DNA from 3 places in the Aeribacillus sp. FSL M8-0235 genome. Region 1 is predicted to be linked to each of the others. Evidence: predicted binding sites of a transcription regulator. Region 1 holds the regulator's gene; each other region holds the start of a gene.

The links. Region 1 encodes Rex, which represses fermentation and respiration genes when NADH is low (regulators of the CRP and FNR family bind a similar motif). Its sites were predicted from a motif close to TTGTGAAATATTTCACAA; they were not measured.
Region 2: the regulator Rex is predicted to act here: its motif matches at 6,055-6,072, upstream of NSQ71_RS17410 (AtpZ/AtpI family protein).
Region 3: the regulator Rex is predicted to act here: its motif matches at 5,050-5,067, upstream of NSQ71_RS17665 (cytochrome c oxidase subunit 2A).

Annotation. Positions count from the first base shown of each region.
Region 1 covers NZ_JBBOBW010000001.1:386,922-397,667, forward strand. The annotation lists gene NSQ71_RS02045 (ABC-F family ATP-binding cassette domain-containing protein) at 65-1,987, opposite strand; gene NSQ71_RS02050 (redox-sensing transcriptional repressor Rex) at 2,299-2,940, shown strand; gene NSQ71_RS02055 (twin-arginine translocase TatA/TatE family subunit) at 2,955-3,128, shown strand; gene tatC (twin-arginine translocase subunit TatC) at 3,151-3,897, shown strand; gene NSQ71_RS02065 (YdiK family protein) at 3,990-4,193, opposite strand; gene NSQ71_RS02070 (CPBP family intramembrane glutamic endopeptidase) at 4,198-4,929, opposite strand; gene groES (co-chaperone GroES) at 5,178-5,462, shown strand; gene groL (chaperonin GroEL) at 5,516-7,138, shown strand; gene NSQ71_RS02085 (DUF817 domain-containing protein) at 7,607-8,392, opposite strand; gene NSQ71_RS02090 (helix-turn-helix domain-containing protein) at 8,779-9,000, opposite strand; gene NSQ71_RS02095 (DUF2975 domain-containing protein) at 9,011-9,493, opposite strand; partial or broken gene NSQ71_RS02100 (transposase) at 10,269-10,650, shown strand.
Region 2 covers NZ_JBBOBW010000001.1:3,578,921-3,589,666, forward strand. The annotation lists gene atpD (F0F1 ATP synthase subunit beta) at 1-512, opposite strand, end outside; gene atpG (ATP synthase F1 subunit gamma) at 549-1,406, opposite strand; gene atpA (F0F1 ATP synthase subunit alpha) at 1,497-3,005, opposite strand; gene NSQ71_RS17385 (F0F1 ATP synthase subunit delta) at 3,021-3,560, opposite strand; gene atpF (F0F1 ATP synthase subunit B) at 3,557-4,021, opposite strand; gene atpE (F0F1 ATP synthase subunit C) at 4,303-4,515, opposite strand; gene atpB (F0F1 ATP synthase subunit A) at 4,585-5,295, opposite strand; gene NSQ71_RS17405 (ATP synthase subunit I) at 5,302-5,685, opposite strand; gene NSQ71_RS17410 (AtpZ/AtpI family protein) at 5,688-5,915, opposite strand; gene NSQ71_RS17415 (S8 family serine peptidase) at 6,099-8,345, opposite strand; gene upp (uracil phosphoribosyltransferase) at 8,622-9,251, opposite strand; gene glyA (serine hydroxymethyltransferase) at 9,441-10,682, opposite strand.
Region 3 covers NZ_JBBOBW010000001.1:3,630,239-3,640,984, reverse strand. The annotation lists gene NSQ71_RS17690 (uracil-DNA glycosylase) at 1-200, shown strand, start outside; gene speE (polyamine aminopropyltransferase) at 1,279-2,127, opposite strand; gene NSQ71_RS17680 (YwdI family protein) at 2,279-2,584, shown strand; gene NSQ71_RS17675 (IS110 family transposase) at 2,806-4,035, opposite strand; gene NSQ71_RS17670 (DUF423 domain-containing protein) at 4,468-4,839, shown strand; gene NSQ71_RS17665 (cytochrome c oxidase subunit 2A) at 5,126-5,281, shown strand; gene NSQ71_RS17660 (cytochrome c oxidase subunit II) at 5,297-5,770, shown strand; gene NSQ71_RS17655 (b(o/a)3-type cytochrome-c oxidase subunit 1) at 5,767-7,407, shown strand; gene gerQ (spore coat protein GerQ) at 7,791-8,234, opposite strand; gene NSQ71_RS17645 (cell wall hydrolase) at 8,245-8,622, opposite strand; gene NSQ71_RS17640 (alpha/beta fold hydrolase) at 8,925-9,683, shown strand; gene NSQ71_RS17635 (hypothetical protein) at 9,699-9,833, opposite strand; gene hemQ (hydrogen peroxide-dependent heme synthase) at 10,034-10,746, opposite strand, start outside.

The sequences.
Region 1 (10,746 bases):
GGATAACTGTTTGAGAGAAACATGCTGAAGGAAACAAAATAAATAAAAAACCGGCATGAGCCGGTTATTCAGAAAGAAGTGATTCCCATTCCTCTATCAGCTGATCTAGTTGTTCCGTTAACATGACATTTTGATCATGAAGTTTTTGAGCTTTTTCATGATCTTGGTATATATTTGGATCGCAAAGCATTTCATTGTTTTCAGCGATCGCTTCTTCAATTTCTGCTATTTTGTTTTCAAGTTCTTCAATGCGGCGCTGTCTTTGCCGTTCCTTTTTTTTCAATATTTTTTCTTGTTCATAAGATAATTTTCCTTGTTTTTGCTCTTTGGTTTCGATAGTTGGTTCTTTCAACTGTTCAAGCTCGATCATCTCCGCTTTTTTTGCAATGTAATAATCATAGTCCCCGATATATTCGGCAATGCCTTCTGTGGATAATTCAAAAATTTTGGTCGCGATTTTGTTGATAAAATAACGATCGTGCGAAACAAACAAGATTGTTCCAGGAAAATTTATCAGAGCGTTTTCCAATACTTCTTTGCTGTCGAGATCCAGATGATTCGTAGGTTCATCCATGATGAGAAAGTTAGCTTTTTTTAGCATTAATTTCGCTAAAGCGAGCCGAGCTTTTTCTCCTCCGCTTAAAGACGAGACGGTTTTCAGCACTTCATCTCCTGAAAAAAGGAAATTCCCTAAAACCGTTCGGATTTCTTTTTCTGTTTTTTCGGGATAGTCATCCCACAATTCATCTAAAACCCGTTTAGATGAAGACAAATCCGCTTGTTCCTGGTCATAATATCCGATTTGGACATTAGATCCAAACTGAATTTTTCCGCTCAGCGGCTTTAAGCGGTTGATGATCGTTTTTAATAAGGTAGATTTTCCAACTCCGTTTGGCCCTATTAAGGCAATTGAGTCCTTCCTGTTGATCGAAAAGTTAATATTTTTCACGATCGGAGTTTTTTGATCGTAGGAAAGGGACAAATCAATGGCTTTTAACACGTCATTGCCGCTTTGCTTTTCGATTTCGAAGGAAAAGCTGGCTGACTTCTCGTCCCCAGCGGGCCTGTCCAGTATTTCCATTTTCTCAAGCATTTTCCTTCTGCTTTGCGCACGTTTCGTTGTCGATGCTCTTGCTAAGTTTCGTTGAATAAAATCTTTCATCCGCGCGATTTCTTCTTGCTGTTTTTCAAATTGTTTTAATTCCCTTTCGTACGCTTCCGCTTTTTGTTTTAAATAAGCGCTGTAATTCCCAACATACTTCGTACAAACTGTTCGTGATATTTCATAAACAGTGTTGACAACGCGATCTAAAAAGTACCGGTCATGGGAAACAATTAGAACCGCTCCATTATAATGCTGTAAATATTGTTCGAGCCAGTTTAATGTTTCCATGTCGAGATGGTTTGTCGGCTCGTCGAGTATGAGCAGATCCGGTTTTTTCAACAGGAGCTTTCCGAGTGCTAACCGGGTTTTTTGTCCTCCGCTCAAAACCGAAATTTTAGTTGAATAGTCGTAATCAGCAAACCCTAATCCATGCAGCACAGAACGGATATCCGCCTCATATTGATATCCGCCATTTTCTTTATATAAATGTTGGAGTGAATCATATTCCTTCATTAAGCTTTGCAAAGCATGAGAATCTCCAGCTGAGGAGATAGCTGCCATTTTTTGTTCAATATTTCGCAGCTCAGCTTCGATGTTCCGCAGCTCTTCAAAAACGGTTAGCATTTCATCCCATATCGACTTAGTTGATTCTAATCCTGTGTTTTGTGCCAGATAGCCGATTGTTAAATCTTTTGGCTTCACAATTTCACCAGAATCAAAGGGCATTTCACCGGCAATGATTTTCAATAATGTTGATTTTCCGGCTCCATTGCGGCCTACAACGGCGATTTTATCTCCTGTTTGGATTTCCAGCTTAATATTCGATAAAATAAGGTCAGCACCATAATATTTTGTGATTTTGTTTAACTGCAATAAAATCATCCATAGTTCACCTCAATCTTTGCTAGAATAAGTGTAGCCTATATATTTGACTGCAGGCAACTGACCTGATGAACAAAAGGACAAGAAATTGTAACAATCGTTCAAAAGACACGAATAAAAAAATAGTGTATAGTTTTTATATAAGGAGAGTTTGGAGAAAAAACAAATAAAAAGAAATGTAGACGGAGAAGAAGATCAGGATGGAAGCGTTATCAGTCTGATATTGTTTCATACAGGCGAGCAGCCGCTTGCTAGAAAACATAGTTAAAAACAAAATTAGTCAGGTTGTTTTGGATTGCGAGGGATGAGCATTGAATCAAGATCAATCTAAGATACCGCAAGCAACTGCAAAAAGATTACCTCTATATTATCGGTTTTTGCAAAATTTACATGCCTCGGGAAAACAACGTGTTTCCTCTCAAGAACTGAGTGAAGCAGTAAAAGTAGATTCTGCGACAATTAGAAGGGACTTTTCATATTTCGGAGCGCTGGGCAAAAAAGGTTATGGATATAATGTCAATTATTTGTTATCATTTTTTAGAAAGACGCTTGACCAAGATGAGTTGACCAAAGTTGCCCTCATTGGAGTCGGAAATTTGGGAACAGCTTTTTTAAATTACAATTTTACAAAAAATAACAACACACAAATTGTTATTGCATTTGACATTAATAAACGAAAAGTAGGAATGAAAATTGGTGGAGTTCCAATTTATCATTTGGATCAGCTAGAAAGTGAATTGCCTGATGATGTGCCTGTTGCGATATTAACGGTCCCGGCAACTGCCGCTCAAGGAATAACGGATCGGTTAGTGGAAAAAGGCATAAAAGGCATTTTAAATTTTACGCCGGCTCGCTTAAATGTTCCGGATAAAATTCGGATTCATCATATCGATCTATCTGTTGAACTTCAGGCTCTTGCATATTTTTTAAAACATTATTCGAATGAAGATTGAAGGAGCGATATTAAATGCCAACAATTGGAATTGGAAGCTTGCTGTTGATTGTATTTGCAGCTCTGCTTGTTTTCGGGCCGAAAAAACTTCCTGAGCTTGGAAAAGCTATAGGAGAATCATTAAAGGAGTTTAAAAGTGCCACGAAGGGCTTAGCAGACGATGATGAAGAAAACAAGAAAAATGAATAGCAAGAAGAATGGATGAATAATGATGAGCGAAAAAAAAATGTCCGTGTTGGAGCATATAGCGGAGCTTAGAAAACGGCTGATTATTGTAGTCGTTTTCTTTTTCGTTGCTATGATTACTGGCTTTTTCATAGCGAAGCCAATTATTGTTTTTTTACAGCAAACTGATGAAGCAAAGCAATTCGCCTTAAATGCTTTTCGTCCTGCAGATCCATTGATCGTTTATATGCAGATTACATTTATTATTGCTTTAATTCTAACTTTCCCTGTTTTATTGTACCAGCTTTGGGCGTTTATCAGCCCAGGACTGTATGAAAAAGAAAGGCGGGTCACATTAAGCTATATACCGTTGTCGGTTGCTTTATTTCTTTTAGGTATAAGCTTCTCTTATTTTATTTTGTTTCCTTTTGTCATCGATTTTATGGGGCGGCTTTCCAATGATTTAAACATTCAACAAATGATAGGAATAAATGAATACTTTCGTTTCCTGCTGCAGTTAACATTGCCTTTCGGACTGTTGTTTCAGCTTCCCGTTGTCATTATGTTTTTAACAAGACTCGGGATCATCAATCCGGCGTTTTTGGCAAAGGTTAGAAAATATGCGTATTTTGTATTGCTTGTTATCGCAGCGATTATTACGCCGCCTGAAATTGTGTCGCATTTAATGGTCACGATTCCGCTATTCATTTTGTATGAAATAAGTATCATTGTTTCAAGATTTGCTTACAAAAAAGCACAGTCTTCTCAAATAAAAGAATCAGATCAAAAGTAAAACCGATGGGCTGTTATAAACATATCCCTCTTGTGAAGACAGTATAGGCTTTTTTCCTACTGTCTACACAAGAGGGATAATATCATTACACCTCATCGGTTGTTTTTTGCTTTCCGAATTTTATATGAGAAAGTGAACATGCGGATGGAAACAGCAAAATCAAACGTGGCTAAAATCATTAAAATCATATTTGTAGCTGTCCACATACCATTTTCAGCATGATGAATTGCTAAATATGTAAATAGAACTCCCATGATAAAATAGAAGAGTCCCATGGAAACGGGATGAAAATTCATAATCTTAGCTGCCTCCAATAATGATTTGTATTTGTTCCATTTGCTTCATCATGTTTTCAATCTCATCATGATAAATTGTTTGAATGATGACTACGATTGTATTCATCATTGTATGGGCAAAAATAGGGACTAATATGCGTTTTGTTTTATAATATAAAAAAGCGAACGTAAACCCCATTGCTGTATAACGCAATAAAAGTTCAGGCTCCCCATGCACGATGCCGAACAATAGCGAGCTGACAAGCGCGCCGATCCAAAAATTCGTTTTTTGATAAATCACCCCGAAAATAATTTTTCGGAAGATAATTTCTTCAAGAATCGGTCCTATTATTGATGTGACAATAATCAAATAAGGCGTTGCTTCAATTAAATCCATAATGACTTGAGTATTTTCCGACATCGGATTAACTTTAAGTACATATATTTCAATATTGCCAACGATTGTTTGAATGAAAAAAGCTAAAAAAACTCCGAAAACAGCCCATATGGCAGATTCGCCGAAAGAAGCTTTTTCAATCCGGACATTATTTTTTCGTTCATGACGAAGGAGAAATAAAATAATGACAAACGCAGCAGTAAAACTTGTAATCGACCAATATGCTTGCGCTTGAAAAAGTCCTGCATTGAGATTTTCATCGACGCCAACACCCAGTTCATAAAAAAGGGGAACTCCAATATAGGATGAGAGCTGCATAATGATGTACGTAATGATGATCCACCAATATTGCTTTTTCACGAATAGTTCTCCTTTATAAAAGATTCATATGACTATTTTAACACACAATGTTTTAAAGAAAGAAAAACAATTTTGACAAGGTAAGCACTTAATGGTGGATGTTAAAATTTTTTTAAAAGAGACTTGAAAAATAGAGGAGGTTTCTTTAATATAATAATTGGTGTTAGCACTCGATAGCAATGAGTGCTAATAATGAATAAGGAATAAATTTTGAAAATCTCAAAAGATATTTGAGGAGGTTGTTTCCCTTGTTAAAGCCATTAGGTGATCGCGTTGTAATTGAACTTGTTGAAACAGAAGAAAAAACAGCAAGCGGCATCGTATTGCCTGACACAGCTAAAGAAAAACCTCAAGAAGGTAAAGTAGTAGCAGTTGGTACTGGTCGTGTATTAGACAGCGGTGAACGTGTTGCAGTTGAAGTTGCTGTTGGCGATCGCATTATCTTCTCAAAATACGCCGGCACAGAAGTAAAATATGACGGCAAAGAATACTTAATTTTGCGTGAAAGCGACATTTTGGCTGTGATCGGCTAATAGAGACAGCCCAATATCATAGACAATTTAAATTTTGAGGAGGTTTTCGCAACATGGCAAAAGAAATTAAATTCAGTGAAGAAGCACGTCGTGCAATGCTGCGTGGTGTGGATAAATTAGCAGATGCGGTTAAAGTTACTTTAGGACCAAAAGGCCGTAACGTTGTTCTTGAGAAAAAATTCGGTTCTCCGTTAATTACAAACGATGGCGTTACGATTGCAAAAGAAATTGAATTAGAAGATCCATTTGAAAACATGGGTGCAAAATTAGTTGCAGAAGTTGCTAGCAAAACAAACGATGTTGCTGGGGACGGTACAACTACTGCAACAGTTTTAGCTCAAGCAATGATCCGCGAAGGACTTAAAAACGTAACAGCTGGCGCAAACCCAATGGGTGTACGTAAAGGAATTGAAAAAGCAGTTGCTACAGCTGTTGAAGAATTAAAAGCAATTTCTAAACCAATTGAAGGAAAAGAATCAATTGCTCAAGTTGCTGCTATTTCTGCTGCGGATGATGAAGTAGGTAAATTAATTGCTGAAGCAATGGAACGTGTTGGTAACGATGGCGTTATCACTATTGAAGAATCTAAAGGTTTCACTACTGAGCTTGACGTTGTAGAAGGAATGCAGTTTGACCGCGGATATGCTTCTCCATACATGGTAACAGATTCTGATAAAATGGAAGCTGTTCTTGAAAATCCATACATTTTAATTACTGACAAGAAAATCTCTAACATCCAAGAAATCTTGCCAGTTCTTGAGCAAGTTGTACAACAAGGCAAACCTTTATTAATCATTGCTGAAGATGTTGAAGGCGAAGCTTTAGCAACATTAGTTGTGAACAAACTTCGCGGTACATTTAATGCTGTAGCTGTAAAAGCTCCTGGATTCGGTGACCGCCGCAAAGCAATGTTAGAAGATATCGCCATTTTAACAGATGGTGAAGTTATTACAGAAGATTTAGGTTTAGATCTTAAGAGCGCTACTATTTCTCAATTAGGCCGCGCTGCAAAAGTTGTTGTAACGAAAGAAACAACTACAATTGTTGAAGGCGCAGGCGCAAGCGACAAAATTGCAGCTCGCGTAAATCAAATTAAAGCTCAATTGGAAGAAACAACTTCTGAATTTGATAAAGAAAAACTTCAAGAGCGCTTAGCAAAATTAGCTGGCGGCGTAGCAGTTATCAAAGTTGGTGCCGCTACTGAAACAGAATTGAAAGAACGTAAACTTCGCATCGAAGACGCTCTTAACTCCACTCGTGCAGCAGTGGAAGAAGGAATTGTCTCCGGTGGTGGTACAGCTCTAGTTAACGTTTACAAAAAAGTTGCTGAAATTGAAGCAGAAGGCGACGTTCAAACTGGTGTAAACATCGTTCTTCGCGCTTTAGAAGAGCCAGTTCGCCAAATCGCTCACAACGCTGGTTTAGAAGGCTCTGTTATCGTTGAACGCTTGAAAAAAGAAGAAGTTGGAATCGGCTTTAACGCTGCTACAGGCGAATGGGTGAACATGATCGAAGCTGGTATCGTTGACCCAACAAAAGTAACTCGTTCTGCTCTTCAAAACGCAGCATCCGTTGCCGCTATGTTCTTAACAACTGAAGCAGTTGTTGCTGACAAACCAGAAGAAAACAAAGGCAACGGCAACCCAGGCATGCCTGACATGGGCGGAATGATGTAATAATTGCTCAAAAATCTTGGAACACCAGGGTTTCCTGGTGTTCCTTATTTTTTTGACCACATTTTGACCACGAAAAAATCACAAATTTTTATAAAGCTTCTCATAAGTTTCACTGGGCTTTTGGGGAGCTTCTTTATTATTAATGGCGCAACATTATTTTCTTTTTAATAGAATAACGATGTAGAGAAATGATAATTAATAGGGACAATATTTACTGACTAGGTACCGTCAACAATTTTGTGTAATGTAAGATAGATAGGGGATCGCTGAAATGGATTTGGAATAGAGAGGGACTGTTTCCTCCACGGGGTTGTCCAAAAAATCAGTTACCCTGACCTTTTGGACAGCCTCTTTTATCGTGACTCCAAAAAGGCGCCCGATAACTGAATAACACGTGAGCTTTCATTAGTGGGTATAGCCTAAAAAGAACCTCTATCTCGTTCCTTTAAATGATTATCAAACGCCTCTTTAAACCTTATCCTTCTTGGGTGAAACAATTTTTCCCTTAACCTGCTTTAACGTCGCTACTATAAGAAAGCTAACAATCACTAATAAGAACCACGAACTTACCTTTCCTAGATGAACGAGGCTCCATGCATCGGTTTGGTTTGGATATTCCCAAGCTCCAAAGAACGTTGCGATATTTTCGGCTATCCATATAAAAAATCCGATGAGCACAAAAGAAAGTACGAGTGGCATACGGTAACGAGTTCCATCAACCTCGAATGCGACCCATGATTGCCAAAAAACGATCATTACAATTCCAGTTAACCACCAACGAACGTCAATCCAATAATGGTGGGTGAAAAAATTCAAATAAATCGAAGCTGCAAGAGGTACAACTACCAAAAATGGTGGCCAATTAACCAGTTCAACCTTAAGCCTCCTCCACGCCTGGCAAAGATAACTCGCTACACTTGCGTACATGAATCCACTATACAAAGGCACTCCAAAAATTTTGAAATATCCTTCCTCTGGATAAGACCATGAGCCCATATGTACCTTGAAAAGTTCAAGAGCAAGTCCAATAAGATGGAACAATGTGATAACCTTTAGTTCATCCCGTGTTTCAAGCCCAGAACGCACCATCCACCACTGCATCAGAAGGCAGATGATGAGCAGCCAGTCATACCGTGGCAGGAAGGGAAGTGGCATGATTTTTGTGAAAGCCAAAGAGGCAAAAATAACGACAGGAAACAAACATGATAGAGCCTGCTCCCAACCAAAACGAACGAGTTGTTTTAGGGCTCTCATGATCTGTGCCTCCAAAGGTTTTTTCTGAATATATGTAAGCCCTGCTTAGTATAGTAGCTAAATAGATTTAGGGTTATGTACATAGGTTCACCACCGAATAATTTCTTTTATTTTAAAAGGCTGTTTAAAGAAGATTTATATCATCTAATTCCTTTTTATTCCAAAACATTATGAATGGTTAAACTCATGAGTAACTCCCCTTATAAATTTGATTCATTTGATACTGGATATTATTACAGCAATGATAGAAACTCAGAATATCATGGTGGAATAGGAGATTGCCAACGAAAAAATGAAATGTTAACCCTCCTACTGCCACCATTTTTGAAAGAATTAGTACTTATAAAAAATGTCAACAATAACAACCTGTAAAATATCACGCTTTATTATCCTTGGGTGTCTTCGTCACTTCTGTATTCTAAAATATCTCCAGGCTGACATTCTAAAGCCTTACAAATCGCATCTAAAGTTGATAATCGAATCGCTTTTGCCTTTCCATTTTTCAATATAGAAAGGTTAGCCATCGTTATTCCAACCCTCTCCGAAAGCTCTGTAACGCTCATTTTCCTTTTAGCCAGCATTACATCAATATTGATTATAATTGCCAAGTTATTCACCTCAGATCGTTAAATCATTTTCTGATTTTATATCAATGGCAGCTTTTAAAAGCTTTTGAAGAAGAGCTGCAAAGACTGCAATAATCGTTGAAGCAAAAATAACGCCCAATCCGATTAGCATGATACCTGGGGCGTCTTCTAATTTCGCAGCGATATAGAAGAATGGCAAACCTGGCACATACAATAAACTGATTATGATTGCACAGTATTTTATATTCTTTAAAGCCTTTACAGATAATTCCGAGAAAGCTTTGTTCTTGTCAATATAACTTAAAAGTTTAAAAGCTTGATACAGAGCAAAGAAAAATGGTACCGCCGATACATACATAACTATTAATAAGCCATATAGTACATAAGCGAACTCCGAATCACTTTCTGCTGCTTCTTTAGCTAACATAGGCAACCCAAATATACATAAAGCAAGAACTGGAGTTCCGATAATAAAAACAGCTATTTTTAAAAACAATGTTGATCCTTGTTTCATAAAAACAACCTCACTTATTTATTGTTAATTTGATTTTAATACGCATTTTATCGTTTTACAATAAATTATTATTTAATTTTATTATATTTTTATTGTTTTATAGAAATATCCTTTTAATTTTAGACAAAAATAAAAAGCATTCCTCATTTCAAAGAAATACTCTATAACTTAAACTATTCAATTTACAACTTGTTCAACTAACCTGTAACGTTAATTTAAATACATGAAGCTGCACGGGATAGTTTAGTTATCGGAATTAAGTAAATTTATAAAAACTATATTTTTATAAAATAATGCTTAAAATAGGTGCACAATAACTTCTACATTAAAAATCTAGTATTATTAAGGCTTCAAAAGGTGTCAAAACATAGTGACATAAATCAAAGGAGAAAATAACATGAAATATAAAACATACAAAGCAACAAATTTAACATGGCTTAAAACTGCTGGGGGCTCATACGTGTATAAGCAAGAAGTTGCTTGCTGAACTGCAAAGAGGCGATACTTTGGTCGTGACAAAATATTTCTAAGTGGCTTATGATGCTAAAGGTCATCAGTTAAGCAACGTATCTATTCCCATTAATTAAATTTTGGTGTGTTTTGTTCAAATAGCAACGATGTTCTTTTTTCAAACGGGTGCGTTTCTGCAATAAACAGAAACGTGTTGAAAAGGGAATTTGACCCACAAGAGGAATTAACTGTTGTAGTTAGCGACTTAACATACGTGAGAGTGAAAAAATGGCATTACATCTGTTTATTTGTCGATCTTTATAATCGAGAAATTATCGGCCATAGTGCAGGTCCCAACAAAGATGCCTAACTCGTCTATGAAGCATTGTCGACTGTGAAAGCTGATTTGCAGCAAATTCAATTATTCCACACAGACAGAGGCAACGAATTCAAAAACAAGACCATTGATGAAGCTCTAGATACTTTTCAGATTAATCGGTCGTTAAGCATGAAAGGCTGCCCCTATGACAACGCAGTAGCTGAAGCAACCTTTAAAATCATGAAGACCGGGTAAATATTTCGAAAGTGTAGAACAACTCAAAATGGAATTAGATGATTATGTTCATTGGTTTAATCATATTAGAATCCATGGAACGCTAGGGTATTTGAGCCGATGGAGTATAAAGAGAAACACCTCAAAAAAAGTGTCTCGTTTAGTGTTGACATACCACAGTTTTCTACTCTACTATAAATTGTGTATAACTTTGCGGGTAACTCGATTCGTACAATAAACCAATTTAACT
Region 2 (10,746 bases), 3.2 Mb from region 1:
ATCAGCTCTTGGATTAAAACCGTTTTTCCAACTCCTGCACCGCCGAACAAGCCGATTTTTCCACCTTTAATATATGGAGCAAGCAAGTCAACAACTTTGATTCCTGTTTCCAAAATTTCAACTTGTGTTGACAGCTGTTCAAATTTCGGAGCAGGCTTATGAATTGGATCCCGGCGCGCTTCCGCTGGAATCGGGTCTCCAAGGTCAATATGTTCCCCTAACACATTGAATACCCGTCCTAATGTGACATCTCCAACTGGCACGGAGATTGGAGCGCCTAAGTCTTCGACTTCCATTCCGCGCGTTACGCCGTCCGTTGAAGCCATAGCGATTGTCCGAACGGTGTCATCCCCTAAATGAAGCGCTACTTCCAACGTTAAATCAATGTCTACCTCGTTTTCATTGCGCGCTTTATGTGAAATTTTTAGGGCGTTATAAATTTCCGGCAAATGTCCGCTTTCAAACTTTACGTCCACTACCGGACCCATTACTTGAACTACGCGTCCTTTCATGTTCCTGTTTCCCTCCTAACGTACTGTTTCAGTGATCTATTCAAGCGCTGATGCCCCGCCAACAATTTCTGTAATTTCTTGCGTAATCGCTGCCTGACGAGCTCTGTTGTAGGAAAGAGTCAGCGTATTGATCAGTTCTTTTGCGTTGTCTGTTGCATTCTTCATTGCCGTCATTCTCGCAGCATGTTCGCTTGCTTTGCTGTCAAGCAAGGCGCCGTAAATTAAACTTTCAGCATATTGCGGCAAAAGCACTGCCAAAATGTCTTCCTGAGACGGTTCGAATTCATAAGACGTCATTTTTTTATTCGCAGCGATGTCCGAAAGCGGCAGCAGCTTTTTCTCCGTTACTTCCTGCTGGATGGCGCTGACATAATGGTTGTAGAACATATAAATTTCATCTACTTTTCCATCCTCGAACAGCTTGACTGTATTGGAAGCAATTTCTTTAATATCCGAAAAGCTTATATCATCGCCTAATCCGACAATTTCTTCAACGACAGGCATACCGCGTTTTTTGAAAAAATCGCGGCCGACCTTTCCGATGGCAATCACGGCGTATTCATCCGTCGAACGATGCCGTTCTTGAATCGTTTGATAAACGGCGCGCAGCACGTTGCTGTTAAACGCACCGGCAAGCCCGCGATCTGATGTAATGACAACGTATCCTGTCTTTTTGACCGGACGCTTTTCAAGCATCGGGTGGCTTACGTCCGTACTCCCAAGGGCGATGTTTGCCACAACTTCTTGAATTTTCTCCATGTAAGGCACAAATGACTTGGCGCTGGTTTCCGCCCGATTCAGCTTCGAAGCTGAAACCATCTCCATCGCCTTTGTAATTTGGCTTGTCTTCTTCGTCGAATTGATGCGTGTTTTAATATCGCGCAACGATGCCAAAGGTTCTCACCACCTTTTTGAAAAATAGCCGATCATGTTTTGAAAACGGCTGTGAAAAGAATCCCCGTATTTTCACAGCCTTATCGTTCTTTATTCAGAAACTGCAAAAGTTTTTTTGAATCCTTTGATGGCTTTTTCCATTTTCTCGTCTTCAGGCAGATTTCCTGTCGAACGGATTTCTTCAAGAAGCTCTTTTTCATTTTGATCTAAATAAGCATAAAATTCTTCTTCAAAGCGGCGAATATCCTCAACAGGAATATCATCTAAAAATCCTTTTGTTAAGGTGTAAAGGATCATGACTTGTTTTTCAACTGGGATCGGCTTGTTGATGCCTTGCTTCAATACTTCAACTGTACGCATACCGCGGTTTAACTTCGCCTGAGTTGCTTTATCTAGATCTGAACCGAATTGAGCGAATGCTTCAAGCTCTCTGTATGCCGCAAGGTCTAACCGAAGCGTACCCGAAACTTTTTTCATCGCTTTGATTTGCGCTGCACCGCCGACGCGGGAAACGGACAATCCGGCGTTTACCGCAGGGCGCACACCTGAGAAGAATAGGTCAGATTGCAAGAAAATTTGTCCGTCTGTAATGGAAATTACGTTCGTAGGAATGTAAGCTGAGATGTCGCCAGCCTGCGTTTCAACAAATGGTAATGCCGTCAAAGATCCGCCGCCTTTTGCATCGCTAAGTTTTGCTGCACGTTCCAATAGACGGGAGTGCAAGTAAAAGACATCCCCAGGGAACGCTTCACGTCCAGGTGGACGGCGTAGTAATAGAGAAAGCTCACGGTAAGCGGCAGCTTGCTTTGAAAGATCATCATATACGATAAGGACGTGTTTTCCTTGGTACATAAAATATTCGCCCATAGATACACCAGCGTATGGAGCCAAATACAGCAATGGAGCCGGCTGAGACGCAGATGCCGTTACAACGATCGTATAATCTAATGCACCGTGTTTACGGAGTGTTTCAACAACATTTCGAACTGTTGATTCTTTTTGTCCGATCGCAACATAAATACAAATCATGTTTTCTTCTTTTTGGTTAATGATTGTGTCGATCGCAATTTGTGTTTTACCTGTTTGACGGTCACCGATGATGAGCTCGCGTTGTCCGCGGCCAATTGGGATAAGAGCGTCGATCGCTTTAATACCCGTTTGCAGCGGTTCATGAACAGATTTCCGGTCCATGACGCCTGGGGCAGGGCTTTCAATCGGACGTGTTTTTGTTGTTTCAATCGGGCCTAACCCGTCCACTGGTTGTCCAAGCGGATTTACAACGCGGCCGATCAGCTCTTCTCCAACAGGAACTTCCATAATCCGTCCTGTTCTTCTCACTTCATCGCCTTCACGAATGTCTTTAAAAGGGCCTAAAATAACAATACCGACGTTATTTTCTTCAAGGTTTTGGGCTAATCCCATAACGCCGTTTGAAAATTCGACAAGCTCACCGGCCATGACATTGTCGAGGCCATGAGCACGTGCGATCCCGTCACCTACTTGAATAACTGTGCCGACATCGCTAACTTCTATTTCAGACTGATAGTTTTCAATTTGCTTTTTTATCAGTGCACTAATTTCTTCAGCTTTGATGCTCATGAGTTTCACCCCTATCTACGAACTTTTCGCTAAATTCCGCCCGATGCGTTCGAGCTTACTCTTGATGCTACCGTCAAAAATACGATTGCCGATTTGAAGTTTCAGTCCGCCAATTAAGTTCTGATCAATGATGTTTGTGATCTTAAGCGATTTTTTTCCGACCTTTTGCGCAAATACTTCTGAAAGAGCCTGCTTTTCTTCATCCTTCAACGGACGGACGGAGTAAACCGTTGCTTCTGCTGTTTGCTGTTCTTCATTTGCAAGCTCCACAAAGTTATCTACAAGTTCAGGAACTAAGCGGATGCGATGGCGATCGATAAGCAGAAGAAGAGTATTGATAATTTCAGCACTCAATGAAGAAAACGCTTCATTGACCAATGATTTTTTATTTTCGAGCAACACCTTCGGATGCTCTAAAATTTGCAGCAATTTTTGATTTTCAATAAACACCTGCTTTACAATCCGCAATTCTTCTTCAAACTGCTTCACTTGATTTTTTTCCTTTGCAATTTGAAAAAGAGCTGACGCATAGCGCTTTGCCACTCCGCCAATCATAACTGTTCTCCTACCTCTTTAATATAATCATTGATCAGCTTCTCTTGCTCAGCCTCATTCAATTCTTTTTCAATCACTTTAGAAGCAATAAGAACGGATAATGATGCCACTTGATTACGCAATTCAGCAACGGCTTGCTCTTTTTCGTGTTCGATTTCTTTCTTGGCTGCTTCTTTCAGTCTTTCTGCCTCCGCACGAGCCGCTTGGATGATATCTTCTTTTTGCTGTTCGCCGAGTTTTTTCGCATTTTCAACAAGCTCCTGTGCTTCGATGCGGGCTTGCTTTAATAGCTCACGCTGCTCTTCGGCAAGCTTTTTGGCTTCCGCATGCTTTTCTTCCGCAGCGTTTATTTCATTTGCAATAAATTCTTCCCTCTGTTTCATAATGCCCATAAGCGGACCAAAAGCATATTTTTTGAGCAATGCTAACAAAACTAAAAATACAACGAGCTGAACGAGCATATCTCCTGCTGCGAAGCCTCCAGCTCCGAGGGCAAATTCAACTGTTAACACGGCTTCGTTTCACTCCCTTCAAAACTTCCATTCTCCAACTACCGGCTATATTGGGACTCTTTTACCATTCACAACATAAAGGAATGGCGAAGATGCTTAAAAAACTTCGCCATTTCCTCTTTTTCACTTGCTGTCCTTTCGATTCGGACTTCACGCAAATTGATTGCATGCACTTCTAAAAAGCCTTTTTCCAACACCAATCTGGGCAAGGCTCTTTTGAAATTTTTGAATTATGCACCAAAAGCCATAAATGCAATAACAACCGCGATAATCGGAATCGCCTCAACCAACGCAACCCCGATAAACATAGTTGTTTGAAGCATACCGCGCGCCTCAGGTTGACGTGCAATACCTTCTACTGTACGAGATACGATAAGTCCGTTACCAATACCAGCACCAAGTGCCGCTAAACCAATTGCAATTGCAGCTGCTAATAAATTCATGAATAAAGTCCTCCTTTATTTGTTTAAAGATAATTTTTTACACAAACATAATGATGAAGTCATTTATTTTTAATGGTCATGGCTAACTTTATGCGCCATATAAACCATTGTCAACATTGTAAAGATAAAAGCTTGGATTGCACCTACAAAAATACTGAATGCCTGCCACGCCATCATCGGAATAATTGCCCCGAGGAAGCCAAATGCTCCGCTAGTAGCCAAGCTGACAAGCAGACCTAGCAAAATTTCCCCAGCATAGATGTTACCGTAAAGACGAAGACCAAGCGTCAACGTGTTTGCAAACTCTTCAATAATTTTAAGCGGGAACAAAAACGGCAGTGGCTTGAAAAAGTCGCTTCCATAGGCGGAAAAGCCCTTTAATTTAATCCCGTAATAATGCGATAAACCGACGACTAAAATGGCCAGTGTCAGCGTTATAGTAGGATCAGCCGTAGGCGATTTCCACCAAAGTTCATGGTCAACAACGATAGCGAATGGTAGACCAAGCATATTGGAAACAAAAATGTACATGATGAGCGTCATTCCTAATGTAAGGAATCGGCCGCCTGTCTGCCAGTCCATCGTGCTGTTAATAATGTTTTTCACAAAATCCATGACCCATTCCAAAAAGTTTTGCATGCCCGTTGGCTTCATTGCCAAAGAGCGGGTCGACAATACGGCGATGATAAATACAATTGCGCTAGAAACAAGTATCATCAAAATATTGGACAAATTAAATTCAAGCCCTAATAATTTTACTATCGGCGCTTCGTGACCCAACAAAATTCACCTCTCTTCCCAAGCTTGTCCGCAAATGTATAGAATAGAATCTATCATAATGACAATATATATTGTCATTAAACCAATAACCACGCTAATTAAATGGAAATGTTCAGGGAATTTGAGTGCGATTAATACCGCCAATCCTGCGGCTGCCATCCTTGAAACCGTTCCAAGCGAACGTGCTGTACGGCCTTCTTCAATTGCTTGCTGTATTTGCTTTGATTTACGCACTAGTATCCATAAATTATAGAGGCTAAAGCTTGTACCAAGGGCAAGACCGAGGAAAATATCTTGATAAGGAGTAAACCCCCATGCTAACACATAGATGGCAAGCAAAAACAGCAAATATTTTTTGCTGCGCACAAACAATTTTTCAATACGATCCATAGTTACCGTTCATTCTCCTGAAAAAAATGTTGGACTAATCTCAGCATCGCAACTATTCCCGCAGCCAGTCCAATTAGAAGACCAATGATCAAAAAAACGGGTTCTGTATGCAACTGTCGATCAAGCCATCTTCCTGCAAAAATGCCAACGAGCACTGATCCTGCCAAATAGGAAAGAATGGCGGTCATTAAAGCGTATGCTCGGAGCGGATGGTGCTCTTTTTGCCGCATTGGGTATGTCCTCACAATATAAAATTACCTTATTTTTTATTATATCAAAAGGCTGTTGAAAACCTTATCATCCCACCCCGTTTAGCATACAATAGGCACCATTCAATGTCAATCTGTTTCACTTCAAAAGTTGAGCTATTTGTTAATAATATCACAATTTGTTCACAAATATTTTTGCTGTTTCTATTGACTTTTTAATATTTTTTTATCTAAAATGATTGTCGTTTCATAGCTGCTTTCTTCCCCGTCTTTTTTTGCAAAAATGAGCGCTTTGTAAACGCCGTTTGGAATGTCCTTAAATTGCCCGGAAATATCTCTTTTCAACAAACCTCCCGGGATATTTCTTTGCCAGTCTAAAAACCCTTTGAATGTTAAAGTATCCGGATCATACAAGGCAATCCCGAATTCATCCGCCCCTTGCGGCAAATAAAGTTCATAATGGTACATATTCCCTTGATCGGCAAGACCAAATTCAAATCCCATGATTTTTGGATAACTCTGTTCGCCAACAACGAATAAATATGGAAGGCGGATTGTCTGGCTGCCGCCCGTCACAAGAAGAGTCCCGTCATACAATCCTTCCCTCAATGATTTCGGTGCAACATCAATCGAGACGGATACTTCTCTTTTCCCGTTAGCAGGAACCTTTACGGAAAGAGGGAGCTGCCATTGAACCCCTTTTTGATAATGCGGTTTCGAAAAAACAAACGTTTTTTCTTGATCGGAGAGATTTTCAAGAGTTAACGTGATCTCTTTCTTTTTCCTGCCGATATTTTTGTGAAATTGACCGAATGATAGAGATGCCGGATAAATGAGAGCTCTTGTCTGAACAGCTGATAAAATATCGATTCTTCCCGCCCCCTGCTCAAACACCTTGTACAGCCTTCCATTTTGATTATAAAGCGGTTTAGCAGTATTCATCATAGCTGCTTTTATTTGTTCCGGTAACCAATCTGGATGCTTTTGTTTGATCAGTGCCGCTGCGCCTGCTATATGCGGAGCAGCCATGCTTGTTCCTTGAAGAGCCATATACCCTTTAGGTATTGTGCTGTCAATTGCTACACCAGGCGCGACAAGATCGGGCTTCACTTCCCATGTGACTGTTACCGGTCCTTTTGATGAAAAGGGTGCGAGGCGATCTTTTTCTATCTGAATGGTTGTTTTGATGAACGATTTTTCATTCAATTGTTTCAGCAGCCATTCGCCATCTTCCTTTGAGATGGAGACAACAGGAAAGTCCAATTTTTCTTCTAAATTGCCGGTAAATCTCCCTTTCATGTTGTTGCAAATAATCAACGCTTGGGCTCCGGCTGATTTTGCATTTTTCGCTTTTTCGGCAAACGTGATCTCCCCGCGCTTCACCAAGGCTATTTTTCCTTTAACAGAAGGTTTAAAGTCTTTTTTCTCCCCTAAGCCTGCATATTCTATCCGTCCTCTAATTGTTGTCCAAGGGGCAGAATTGAACAAAGATTCAGCTGGTATTTTCTTTTGAAATCCTGAAAGGGTTAAATACTTTACGTCAAGCGGCGGTGTCGATGCGCCGACGGAAATTGCTTTGCTTGCAGTGCCAGGCGAACCGACGGTCCAAATGTTAGGTCCAGAGTTTCCGCTTGATACAACTGCAGTTATCCCCTCTTCAACGGCTCGGTTTAACGCCAGGCTTGTCGGATAATCCGGGCCGTTCACATCATTGCCAAGGGAAAGATTTACGATATCTACCTGATCCTCAATCGATTTTTCAATCGCTGCAATAACTTGGTCTGTCGTCCCGTATCCATGAGGGCCAAGCGCTCTATAGGCAATGATGGAGGCATCCGGAGCAACCCCTTTCAATTTTCCATTTGCGGCTATAATTCCTGCTACGTGAGTGCCGTGAATTGTCCTCGAATTGTCTTTCGCGACTGTTTCCATTGGGTCTTTGTCTTGATCTACAAAATCAAATCCGCCTTGATAATTTTTTTGTAAATCTCGGTGGTTGTAGTCGATCCCCGTATCTATAACAGCTACTTTCACTCCTTTTCCCGTCAATCTTTCATCCTTCGCGTCAAAATAGCCGCGTGCATCGATGCCGCCTATAAAAGGAACACTTTCTTCAACCGTTGCTTGAAAAGTCGTTACAGGCTCTGCATGTTCAATGTAAGGCTCTTTTACTAGCTGATCTAGGTCTCTTTTTTTCCCTTTTACGGAAAATCCGGTAAACGTTTTTTTATATTCCCAGCAAATGTTTATTTCCGGATATTTTTTTTGAATCAACTCTTTTATTTTTGAAAGGTTCTGATCTGACAAAACAATGATCATTGTGACTTGTTCATCAGCATTCTCTTCAGGGATTTGTGGATGTTCGGGGAAGGTCTTTGCAAAAGCAGTTATATCAAAAACGTGGAAAATGAAGACAAAAAGCAAACAAATTCGCACTGAAGGGTTTCCCATTTCTATCACCTCAGCACTTATTGTTCGCTATGAACATCAGTTTATTGCATGAAAAAAGTCGTTTTAAGGGAAAAGTGAGAAATTGATGGAGCTGTTTAATAAGTCGTTTTTACGGCTTATTGACGCCTATTAATGTTTCAGAAACGTTGATATATCGATGTTTATGATTTTGTGTTTTCAAATGGGGATTTGACTTTCTGGACAGCTCCTTATATTAATGAATTTTTCATACTATACAAAAAAGAAAGAGAGGGCACTTCACTTCGCCCTCTCCTGTTATTTTGTACCAAATAAACGGTCTCCTGCATCTCCTAAACCTGGTACGATATAGCCATGGTCGTTTAATTTCTCATCAAGTGCGGCAATGTAAATATCGACATCTGGATGAGCTTCTTCCATTGCTTTTACCCCTTCAGGAGCAGCTACTAGACACATGAAACGGATATTTTTTGCACCGCGTTTTTTTAGACACTCTATTGCTTCAACTGCTGAACCGCCGGTAGCCAGCATTGGGTCAACAACGATGAAATCCCGCTCTTCCACATCAGAAGGAAGTTTTACATAGTATTCTACAGGCTTTAATGTTTTCGGATCCCGATATAACCCGATATGGCCGACTTTTGCGGCAGGAATCAGTTTCAAAATGCCGTCAACCATTCCTAGCCCCGCACGCAAAATGGGAATAACCCCAAGTTTTTTTCCTGACAAGATTTTTGTTTTCGCTACTCCTACCGGGGTTTCTACTTCCACTTCCTCCAGCGGAAGATCTCGTGTTATCTCAAACGCCATTAATGTAGCAATCTCATCCACAAGCTCTCGAAATTCTTTTGTTCCGGTTTTTTTATCGCGAATATAGGATAGCTTATGCTGAATTAACGGGTGATCAAATACAAACACTTTGCCCAAGTTTCACATCTCCTTTTCTTTTGCCTCAATAGATTTTACAGAAAAAATTTTTGAGTTTCAACATTTTCACCAACCTTTTTCGACAACATTCCAAACGATGAAATCCATTTTAAATAGTTTTAAGAGGCAGAAAATTAAAATAAAAAAAAGAGCGTCCGAAGCATGTGGCTTCGAACACTCAATATTTCCTCAATAATTTGGGTAGAGCGGGAATTTTTCTGTTAAAGCTTGCACCCGTTTTCTCGCTTCTTCCAATTTAACTTCGTCTTGATGGAATTTCAATGCAAATGCAATAATCGATCCGATTTCATCCATTTCTTCCAAACCAAAACCGCGGCTTGTGACAGCTGCCGTTCCAATACGGATTCCGCTTGTAACAAAAGGTGATTCAGGATCGAATGGAATCGCGTTTTTATTCACAGTAATGCCGATTTCGTCCAAAACATGTTCAGCAACTTTTCCTGTTAATTGCAGGTTGCGGACATCAACTAAAATCAAATGGTTATCTGTTCCTCCAGATACTAAAGTCAGTCCTTCTTCTTTTAATTTTTCTGCCAGCCGCTTCGCATTGTTGATAATGTTTTGCGCATATGTTTTAAATTCTTCTTGTAAAACTTCTCCCAATGCTACCGCTTTTGCTGCAATAACATGCATTAACGGACCGCCTTGAATGCCTGGGAAAATGATTTTATCAATTTGTTTTGCAAATTCTTCTTTGCATAAAATCATTCCGCCTCTTGGACCGCGAAGTGTTTTATGCGTCGTAGTTGTTACAAAATGGGAGTACGGCACAGGATTTTGATGAAGACCTGCAGCAACAAGGCCGGCAATATGAGCCATGTCAACCATTAAGTAAGCTCCCACTTCATCAGCGATTTCCCGAAACTTTTTAAAATCAATTTCACGAGGATAAGCGCTGGCACCAGCAACAATGATTTTCGGTTTATGCTCAAGAGCTTTAGCTCGAACATCATCATAATCGATAAGATGAGTGTTAGGATCAACACCGTATTCAACAAAATTAAATTGCATTCCGCTGAAGTTTACCGGACTTCCATGCGTTAAATGGCCGCCGTGAGACAAATTCATTCCGAGAACAGTGTCCCCATGATTTAAGACAGCATAGTAAACAGCCATATTGGCTTGAGAACCGGAATGCGGCTGAACGTTTGCATGCTCAGCTCCAAAAATTTTTTTCGCCCGTTCGCGAGCTAAATCTTCCGCAACGTCAACATATTCGCATCCTCCATAGTAGCGACGTCCCGGATAACCTTCTGCATATTTATTTGTTAATACAGAACCTTGGGCCTCCATTACCGCTTCACTGACAAAATTTTCTGACGCAATCAATTCGATTTTCGTACGCTGGCGCTTTAATTCGTTCTGTATCGCTTCATATACTTCAGGATCCTGTTGTTGAATATATTTCATGAAATGTTCCCCCTCTAGTCTTTCATCGATTGAACGGCACAGGCGAGCGACAAAATCGTCATGC
Region 3 (10,746 bases), 3.2 Mb from region 1:
TTTTATGGGGAAGGCATGCACAGGCGAAAAAAGAAATGATTAACATGAATAAGCATTTTGTCATTGAGTCGCCGCATCCATCGCCATTTTCGGCAAACAGAGGCTTTTTTGGCAGCAGGCCTTTTTCTAAAGCAAATCAATTTTTAAAGTCCATCGGATCAGAAGAAATTGACTGGTGCATCAGCGATAATGACATTTAATTGCTGCCTGCCGTCTGCGTGATAAGTGGAAACATGAAAAAGGGACTATCCAAAAATAAAACGGATGAAGAAACATCATAAAGTTTTTCTTCATCCGTCTTTTTATTTTTTTGGAGATTCTGTTGAAAGTGAAAGATTTTCCGGCCGCTTTCAACAGATTGTGTTCCATGGCCACAATTCCAACTCCGTTTGGACTTTCGAAAGCCCTCGAAAAGAAAATCTGCGGAACGACCAATTGTTTTTGATATTGACCGAACACACTTTCTGCCCCATTTTTTTCAAGAATAGATTTGTGCACCCTCGTCAGACAAAAAGCTCTTTTTTCGGATACGATGCTATGAAGAAGCCACTTGGAGCCACAGCTATAAGAATTGGAGCTAAAGCCATTGTAGAAGTGATTCTGATCTTTCGTCCAGTTGAAAGAAAAGAACAGGAGGAGATCGAGTATGGATGATAGAAATAGCTCGGAATGATTGAAAATTTTTTAGAATCAGGTAGAAAGGTTAGATAAAGAAATTTATAACTTAAATTATAAGGTAGAGCTTTTAAAAATCTATTAATAAAGATTATTGGTAATCAAAAGATATCTCCTGACTTATTATTAATAATGATTACGTTGCTCTGAAAAAAGATTTAAATGGTGAGGAGCGGGCAGAGATCGCATTTTGCCTTCTCAAAATTCAAAAAGAGTATATGCAAGAAGGTAAAGTGCCTAGCCTAGAAGAATTTCATTCCAGATTGATTGAGGTATTAGACGTTACCCAAAATGAAAAAGCAGAATATCCAATCAAATCTCAAAACAACTGCTTCAAAAATATGAACAAATAGGCGAATTCCCAGTTGCAAAAGAGATTTTATCTAAGTGAGAGGTGCTTTACCATCGCCTCTCACTTTTTGCGTTTCTTTAAGCAAATTCTCGTCTTTGTCTGATTGCAATATTATGTACTTTATTTTGCAGCACACAGTTCTTTCTTTATTGTTCGTTTGACGCTTGCATTTTTACTAGAAAGTATGTTTTTTTGTCAAAACAAATAGAGGCCCAAAAAGCCAACTTTCAATGACTTTTGGGCCAGCTCCATTATTTCAATGCTTGCTGCAAAAACTCAGGAAGCTTAAAGCACCCTTCGAGAATAGCTTGATTTACATATTTTGTATCTTTCGAAAAATTGTCCGACTTTACATCTTCATATTTTTTCGATCCGATTGTAAAGCTCCATAGTCCTCCCGGATATGTAGGAACAACAGCTGTGTATAGTTTTGTAATCGGGAATAAAGATTGAATATGGCTATAAGACCGTTTTAAAACATCCAAGTGGAAAACAGGCGATTGACTTTGGCATACCATGAGGCCATCGTCTTTTAACGCTTTATATAGGTTGGTATAAAAATCTTTTGAAAACAGCTGTTCTGCCGGTCCAATCGGGTCAGAAGAGTCAACAATGATCACATCGTATTCATTTTGTTTGTTTTCTACATATTTCACGCCGTCAATAAATAAGAAATTTACGCGCGGATCGCTTAAGTTTCCTGACACTTCAGGCAGATGCTCCTTGCATGCGGAAACGACAAGCTCGTCAATTTCCACCATATCGATTTCCTTCACTGAATCATATTTGCACACTTCTCTGGCAACACCGCAGTCTCCGCCGCCGATGATCAGCACTTTTTCCGGATTTGGGTGGAGATTGAGCGGGACATGGGAAATCATTTCATTATATATATGCCCATCAATAGAAGTGGTTTGCACAACTCCATCTAGCACTAGCATGCGGCCAAAATCATATGAATCCAATACCATAACATGTTGAAAAGGGGATTGCTTTGAAAAAAGCACTTCTTTGATTCTATAGCTGATTTTTAAATTTTCTCTTTCATCTTCTGTTAACCATAAATCGCCGTTTATTGTTTGCAAATATTGATTGTCCATCTGCAGGCCCTCCTTGTGCTCAAAAATTCCTTACTTATTGTAACAAGTTTGTTATGAAAAGTGAATGAAGCAGACAAGTTTGTCAATAAGGAAAAAATCAAATATGATAAAAAAAGCAAGATCATTATCTTTCAATAAGGAGCGATAGGAGTTGAATATACCGGTTTCAAGCATAATAGGCAAAATGGAGGAGGAACTGAAAAAGGCAAAGGCAGCAGGAACACCTCATGATCTAAAAGCCCGGCTTCTTGTCATCCGTTCTTTATGTGATGTTATTTTGGATCAACAAGAGGAAAATTATGATTTTTCAGCTATTCAAGAGCCAAAAAGCGAAAGTGAAATAACTCCATTAGAGCTGGAAAAAATGATCGGAAATGCAAACAGCAAAACGCTGACAATGAAAGAACGTTTGTTGGTCGAAGACGATGCAAATGGAGAATCTATTTTTGATTTCTAAACAAAATCTTGTCATCTGTAAAATCTTCATTTAAAAAAAACGGACGATAAGGTAAGATGAAGGGAAAAAGTCCTGCGGTAATATGTCAAGGTGAAAAATCATAGAAATTGGAAATTCCCTTGTCCGATGATCCGAAAAAAGGCAATACTGAAGAAACCCAGTATTGGTACATGTAATAAACTGGGTCTAAAGGTTGATATTGGTATACCAGATCGATCCTCTTATCGATCTTCCCCCTTTCTTGGCGTGTAGATTTGACCGTTGCGTAGCAGCGCATCGATCACACGCACGAGTTTTCTAGCGGTGAGGACGAGGGCTCGTTTATGTTGGTGTTTGGGCACTTCCTCATACTTCTTCCGGTAGTACGCACGAAACGTCGCATCATGCCGTTGCACCGAGTTGGCAGCCTCCACTAGGTAGTAACGGAGATAGCGATTGCCGGAACGAATGAGGGAGGTGTCCTCGGCTTGAAAACGGCCCGATTGGTGCTTGGACCATGTCAAGCCGGCATATTTTGCCAAGGCGGCCTGGTTGTGAAACCGCTCGATTTGCCCGATTTCGGCCAGGATGCCTGCGGTATAAACCGGTCCGATGCCTGGGATGGTTTGCAGTGTGTTCGGAATGCCTTCAAGATGGCGGGTAATGGCTTTATCGAGCTCTTTGAGCTGCGATTGCAGGCTGCGGATTGATTGAATCGACAGCCCTAACAGCAAGTCGATGGAATCCTCGACACACTTGGACAACCGATACGACGAACGGGCCGCCTTTTGAATCGACTTGGCGATGCATTCCGGATCGGCAAAGCGATTGCGCCCTTTTTGGCGCAGGAAGTCGGCCAACTGCTTGACATCCATTTGGCAGATGTCATCGAGGCTCCACGACTCAAGCAGCAGTTCGAGAATGGCATGTCCGAAGATCGAACTGTCCACCTCTTGGGTAAAGGAACTGCATTTGTAAAACAAGTGCTGGAGAAAATACTGTTTCTCACGGGTTAACTGGTGGACGAGATGATATCGCATGCGTGTCAGTCGCTGAAGCGCGAGAAACTGCTCCTTGAGGACAGCCGTCATCTTCAGACGGCCGAAGCGAAGCCGATCCGCAATGATCCAAGCATCGATGTCATCCGTTTTCTCCAAGTCGACATAGGCTTCTTTAAACTTGCGAATGAGCTTTGGATTGATCGTAAACACCTTGACGTTCCAAGCCTGCAAGGCCTCCTGCTGGTGGAAAAACATAGCTGGATGCCAACTGTAGACCGAGGTGGCTTCCATCCCGATCAGAATTTCGGTTGGCTTTCGCTTGTTAGCCCACAGGAGGATTTGATCCCGAAGGAAGGTGGCGCCCAGAAGATGATTATCCACTTTGAAGCGTGCGCACGTATTTCCTTCATGATCCATAATGCAGGTGGCTAAGTCGCGTGAGCTCACGTCGATCCCGACGTAGAGTTTCATGAGATCACCTCCTATTGTTGTAGGATCGAGGGGTAGGACTCTTCGGGATGCCCCCGGATCGCGCCTGTTGACCAGTCACCCTCGCATATGAGAACTCACGTTGGACCATGGGCTGCCCTGGAAGCTGCTCCTTCCAGCATGGGGAAAACCAACGGGAACAGCCTGCGGGTTAGACGTCCAAACAGGGGCCGAGGAGACAGACTTTACAAGTAGTCAAAGCTACAGGAGTGAGAAGAGTATCCCCGATGATCCTAAGACCATTATCCAGGAACATTGCGAAAAGTCCAACCCCGGTACGCTCAACCCTTTGTGGGAGGGGCGCGCCCCTCCCACAAAGGCAACCACCCAAGATATGCGATTGTCAAGGAGCGTATCGGACTGGAAATTCGATAAAAAAACTTTCTGAAACTTAGTATACGAGGGGTGAAGATGATGAAAATATTTTTCATTCTTGGAGCCGTCGGTGCTTTTTTGTCTGTAGCTTTAGGAGCATTCGGCGCCCATGGTTTGGAAGGGAAAATTCCGCAAAAATATTTGGAGACATGGCAAACAGGTGTACAATATCAAATGTTCCATTCGATAGGCCTTTTTGTCACGGCTCTGTTTTTGCAGCAGCATCCGCAGGCAGGCTATGCAAATTGGGCCGGGTGGCTGATGCTCATCGGTATTCTCCTGTTTTCCGGAAGCCTGTATATATTAAGTGTGACGCAGATCAAAGTGTTAGGTGCAATTACGCCGCTTGGAGGCATTTCATTTTTAATTGCATGGGTTCTTCTTGCTGTTGCTGCAGTTAAATATATGTAAATATAAACGTCTGTCTACTATATCGGGACAGGCGTTTTTTTGTGCAAAGAAATGAAAGGGTGACCTTCTTAACCGATTCAAAGGTCATAGCCAGAGCTTTATCCAAAAATGTGTCCCGTTCATTTTGGCTCCTAGCTTCCTAATGATAGAAGATTCAGTGTGAATGCAATGTTTTTTTGTTCAACATACTGTCAAAAAGTACTATGGAAAATGTGATTTTTTTCACAGATTGACTAACGTAAGCTAAACTACAATTTTTTTAAAAGAAGAAAAGGTGGTGTTATGGGTGGCAAAAGAATTCATCTCCGATAAAAAAGAGCAGGAAATTGCTCAAAAGAAAGAATATTCGTTATTTGGCACTTTTTTATCCGTTCTTATGCTGGCTCTTTTTTTAATACTTTCTTGGTTTGGAGTTTACTACTTATTTATTCAACGATTATAAAGGAGGGGGATCATCTTGCATTTGCACAGACTTGAAAAGGTTTGGCTATTAATAGGTATAGGTACGCTTGTGATGTTTTTAACAATCGTGGGCATCAGTGCATTTGCACAAGGTCATCATCCGCCGAGTGATCTGACCACATTGGATCCGCAAAAAGTAGACACGACAGAGCCGTTTAATCAACCAGGCTTAAAGAAAATTGGAGACAACGAATACGAACTTGTTATAGTTTCTCAAGCTTTTGCCTTTATGCCGAATGACATAAAAATACCGGAGGGAGCAAAAGTTCATATTATCGTGACAAGCAAAGATGTTGTTCATGGCCTTGAAATCGTTGGCACAAATGTAAACATGATGGTGACCCCGGGACATGTGAATTCGCTTACACATACATTTCATAAACCCGGCAGCTATTTAATAATTTGCAACGAATATTGCGGTACGGGGCACCAAATGATGAGCACGAAAATTGAGGTGACAAAAGCATGAAAAATACAGCGCTTCACCCAAACGATGGAAAGCTGGCGCTCGCCCATATTGCAGTTGGTTATATTGCATTGTTTTTAGGAGCGATTGCCGGGTTATTGCAGGCTTTTGTTAGAAGCGGAACGCTTGAGCTTCCGGCAGGGATCGGATATTATCAGCTTTTGACTGCTCATGGCGTTTTGTTGGCACTTGTTTTTACAACATTTTTTATCATTGGTTTTTTATATGCTTCCATGAGTCGGACGACAGGTGATTTAACTCCGTTTGCCAAAAAGTCGGCTTGGATCGGCTTTTGGCTTATGACGATTGGAACAGCGATTACAACGGTTATGATCTTATTAAATAAAGCGACCGTTCTATACACTTTTTATGCACCACTTAAAGCATCGCCATGGTTTTATATCGGTCTGACGCTTGTTGTAGTCGGCAGCTGGGTAAGCGGAGCTGGCATGTTTAGCCAATACGCTGTCTGGAAAAAGAAAAATGAAGGAAAGCCGTCTCCTCTATTAAGCTTTATGGCAGTTGCCACAATGATTTTATGGATCATAGCAACATTGGGCGTAGCAGTAACGGTATTATTCCAGTTTATTCCTTGGTCCTTCGGGTTAGTCGATAAAATCAATGTGCTGTTAAGCAGAACACTTTTTTGGTATTTCGGCCATCCATTAGTGTATTTCTGGTTATTGCCTGCCTATATGTGCTGGTACGTCATCATTCCAAAAATAATAGGCGGGAAAATTTTCAGCGATTCGCTTGCAAGACTGGCGTTTGTACTGTTTGTTCTTTTTTCCATCCCAGTCGGCTTCCATCATCAAATACTAGAGTCTGGGATCACTCCGTTTTGGAAGTTTTTGCAAATTGTGTTGACGTTTATGGTCATTGTTCCATCTTTAATGACAGCTTTCGCTTTGTTTGCAACATTTGAAATAAGCGGAAGAGAAAAAGGGGCCAGCGGACTGTTTGGCTGGGTGAAAAAGCTTCCGTGGACAGATGTTCGCTTTTTTGCACCGTTTATGGGAATGCTCGTTTTTATTCCTGGCGGAGCAGGCGGAATCATTAATGCAAGTAACCAAATGAACCAAGTCGTTCATAACACTTTATGGGTAACAGGACATTTCCATTTAACAGTGGCCACCACTGTAGCGTTGACGTTTTTTGGTATTTCCTATTGGTTGGTTCCTCATTTAACAGGCAGAACGTTAACACCGCGATTAAATAAATTAGGGATCATTCAAACCGTTTTCTGGTGCATCGGTATGTTCCTAATGTCAGGAGCCATGCATACAGTTGGTCTGTTTGGAGCTCCTCGGCGGACCGCTTATACAACATATGGAGACCATCCGCAGGCGTTGGAATGGATGTCTTATCAAACTATCATGGCGGTTGGCGGAGCCATCTTATTCGTTGCCATTTTGATGATTCTTTATATTGTTATAAATTTGGCAGTGGCTGCTCCAAAAGGAACGGAAGAATTTCCAGTTGGTGAAGTTCATGAAGATGCGGAAAAAACGCCATTGCTTCTAGAAAATTGGAAAATTTGGATCGGTCTGTCTGTTGTGCTAATTGTAATCGCTTATACAGTACCGGTCATCGATATCATTGAAAATGCACCAAGTTCACCGGGATTTAAATTCTGGTAGAAGAAACTGGGCGTGGAATTTTCACGCCCGGTTTTTTTTATTGCTATGGATGCGGAAAATGCCCTAGATGAAATGGGGGAGGTAATCGGAAATTTTTTCTGAATCTCGATTATACGTTTTAAGTCGAAGGGAAAAAAAGCTTTATTGGCCGTTTTTGAAATTTAAGTGCTTTTATTTATATAAGTAAGATCGAAATGAAAATAAAAGCTCATAGAAAAGCTGAATAACCTTGCTTCATTAAAGAAGCAAGGCTGCTTAGACTTCTGTCCTGCTTAGACTTCTGTCTATTTGACAAGGAAGCTAGACAAGGGCAGGGCGCTGTTCAAGAAATTATAAAGCGTCTTGCAGCATTCCTACCGGCCTCTCTCTGTCTAGCGTTTTTCTTATCTTGGTGGATAAGAAGCGAGACTTTGAGGGGATGTATATACGATTTCCTCATCGAAAGTGACGTAATTCAAAAAAACCATCAGCAATAAATATCGCCTTCCTGTTTGCGGGTCGCTTAAAATGAGATGATCTCTTCCGGCAGCTTCAATGACGCCGCGAAATACTTTCGCCGGCCATTCAGGATTGTTTTCAAAGGTCATGTATACGGTGGCCAATTTCCCTTTATTTAAGCGCAAAATGTTTTCGACATAGGATTCTTCAAGCGGAAGCATTCCGGGTACAGCTTGACCGCTGGTGCCGCTTGGTTGAGCTGAGGGAGGGGCGCCGATAACAGACCCGCTGGGCGCGTAAAATCCGTACGGATAGGTTGGCTGTACAGGAGTAACTGCAGGAACTGGATACCCCTGCTGCTGCCGTTGGTTCTGTTTTTTGTTGCTCATGTTCAACCTCCTAAAATCTGTATACGCTTGGGCAAGCAGATTGTGCAGGAAAATAAAAACAATGGGATTTATATCGTCCTGAGTTATATTGGTTATACCATGTAGCAGGGCAATCGCCATATGGCTTAAAAAACCACAAAGCAGTTTCTGCAGGACTGTAGCGGTTTCCTTTCAAAACTTTTCTTGCTAAGTCTATTTCATTTTGCCTTGCAGCCTGATAAAAATATCCTTTCTGTGTGGCTTCGAAGCCTCCGGGGCTTTGAAACACCATACTGCGAACGGTGCGTATATCCTTAAAGTCTAAACAATCTGCAAGGACACGGTTGACACCGACATTGCCTACAAGAAGCATGCCTAAATCTCCGTCTCCTTCTGCTTCAGCTCTCATCAATCTGGCCAATAGCTTTACATCTTCTTCAGTATGTGGGAATTACAGCCATTTTTTCACCTGCCTTTTTCTTTAAAAAGACATTGCCTAAATAGTAATCTTTCATTCCAATGTATGACGATGAAACCTTTTTTATGACATTCGGAAAAATTCCCATTCCGACATCTTTGTTCTGTATAAAAGAAAAAAAGAAGCTTATAAAGTATGAGGGGCTGTCTAATAAGTCGATTTTCCGGCTTATAGACGCCCCTTTAATGTTTTAGAAACACTGATATATCAATGCTTATGATGTTTTATTTTCAGTGGATTTTGACTGGACAGCCCCATATTTTGAGAAGTGGCATATATGTATTCATCCATGGCGCTTGGCATGGTGCATGGTGTTGGGAAAAGTCACCCCATTGCTTGAAAAAGCCGGACACACCGTTTATGCAATTGATTTACCCGGACACGGTTCAGATCAAACACCAATTTCACAAGTTTCGCTAAAGAGCTACACTGACAAAGTATGTTCCATTTTGGATGATGCTGAAGAACCAGTTTACCTTGTCGGCCATAGTATGGGAGGTATCGTTATCTCGCAGAGTGCAGAATACAGACCAGAAAAAGTTAAGGCGCTCATTTTTGTAACCGCTTTCCTCTTGAGGGATGGAGAAGCTATGACAGATATAATTCCTACTGATATAGAAGCTCAAGTCGCACCTAATATGATTTTATTTGAAAAAGAAGGTTATGCTACCTTGAGAGAGGACAGCTTAAAGCATGTTTTTTATGGGTGCTGTGACGACGCTGATGTAGAAAAAGCGAAATCACTTCTAAGTCCTCAAGCACTAAATGTCCTTTCAACGAAATTAAGTCTTACAGAGGAAAGATTCGGCAGTGTTCCAAAATACTATATTGAATGTCTGCGCGACAACGCCATTACCATCCAGTGTCAACGGGCAATGTATTCAGCTAATCCATGTGAGCATGTATACACATTGGATACAGACCATTCGCCATTTTATTCAAAGCCAAATGAGTTAGCATCGATATTGCAATCAATTCATGAGAACCATTAAATAGGACTAGAAAATTCATTTGCCGCAAAGAGCAAATAAGAAGAGAAGAACTCCATTTAGAGTATCTGGAGGCGTGGCGGCATGGTATGAAACTTGCCTTTCAAGGTCGGCTGCGCCTGCGCATGACAAGCTGTCTCGCCATTCTTCCATTAAAGCTGGTACTCCACGTTTTTTCTTCAAATCTCCCCGTACTTTTATTTTGTTGCACGTAAGAAAGAGATAAATCGTGATTTATTACACTTCCTGTATAGTATGACATTTTTTCTTGCACATTAAGCATGCAGCTAGATTGCTTGCTTACTATTGGTAGGTCTTCAGCAGAAAAAACCAGTACTGAAAGCAGTACTGGTTTATACATGTAAAAATGCTGCAATTTTTTCAGGATGTAAAATGTTTCCGACAAAGAAGGAGCCAAATTCGCCGTATCTGGCGCTTACTTCATCAAAACGCATTTCATATACGAGCTTTTTAAACTGCAAAACATCATCAGAGAAGAGCGTGACGCCCCATTCCCAGTCATCAAATCCGACAGAACCGGTAATAATTTGTTTTACTTTATCTCCGTACTTGCGGCCGATAAGTCCGTGGCTTCTCATGAGGCTCCGGCGCTCTTCCATCGGCAGCATATACCAATTGTCATTGCCTTGACGGCGTTTATCCATCGGATAGAAGCAAACATATTTTGATTTCGGCAAAATAGGATATAGTCTAGATCGGATATATGGATTTTGATACGGATCTTCATCATTTCCGCCGCCTACGTAGCTGCTCAATTCCACAACGGAAACATATGAATAGGCAGGGCTTGTATATTCAGCCAGTTTTGTTTTATTAAATTCCGTTTCAATTTCATTCAATTCTTCCATCGTTGGCCGGAGAATCATGATCATCAAATCTGCTTTTTGTCCAACGATCGTATATAAAGCGTGGCTGCCTTGTTGGTCTTTTTCCACTGCACTCCATTTTTCTAACAAATTCAGAAATTCATGAATAGCTTCCTGGCGTTCATCGCTAGATAAAGTTTTCCAAGCGCTCCAATCGATCGAGCGGAAATCGTGCAAAC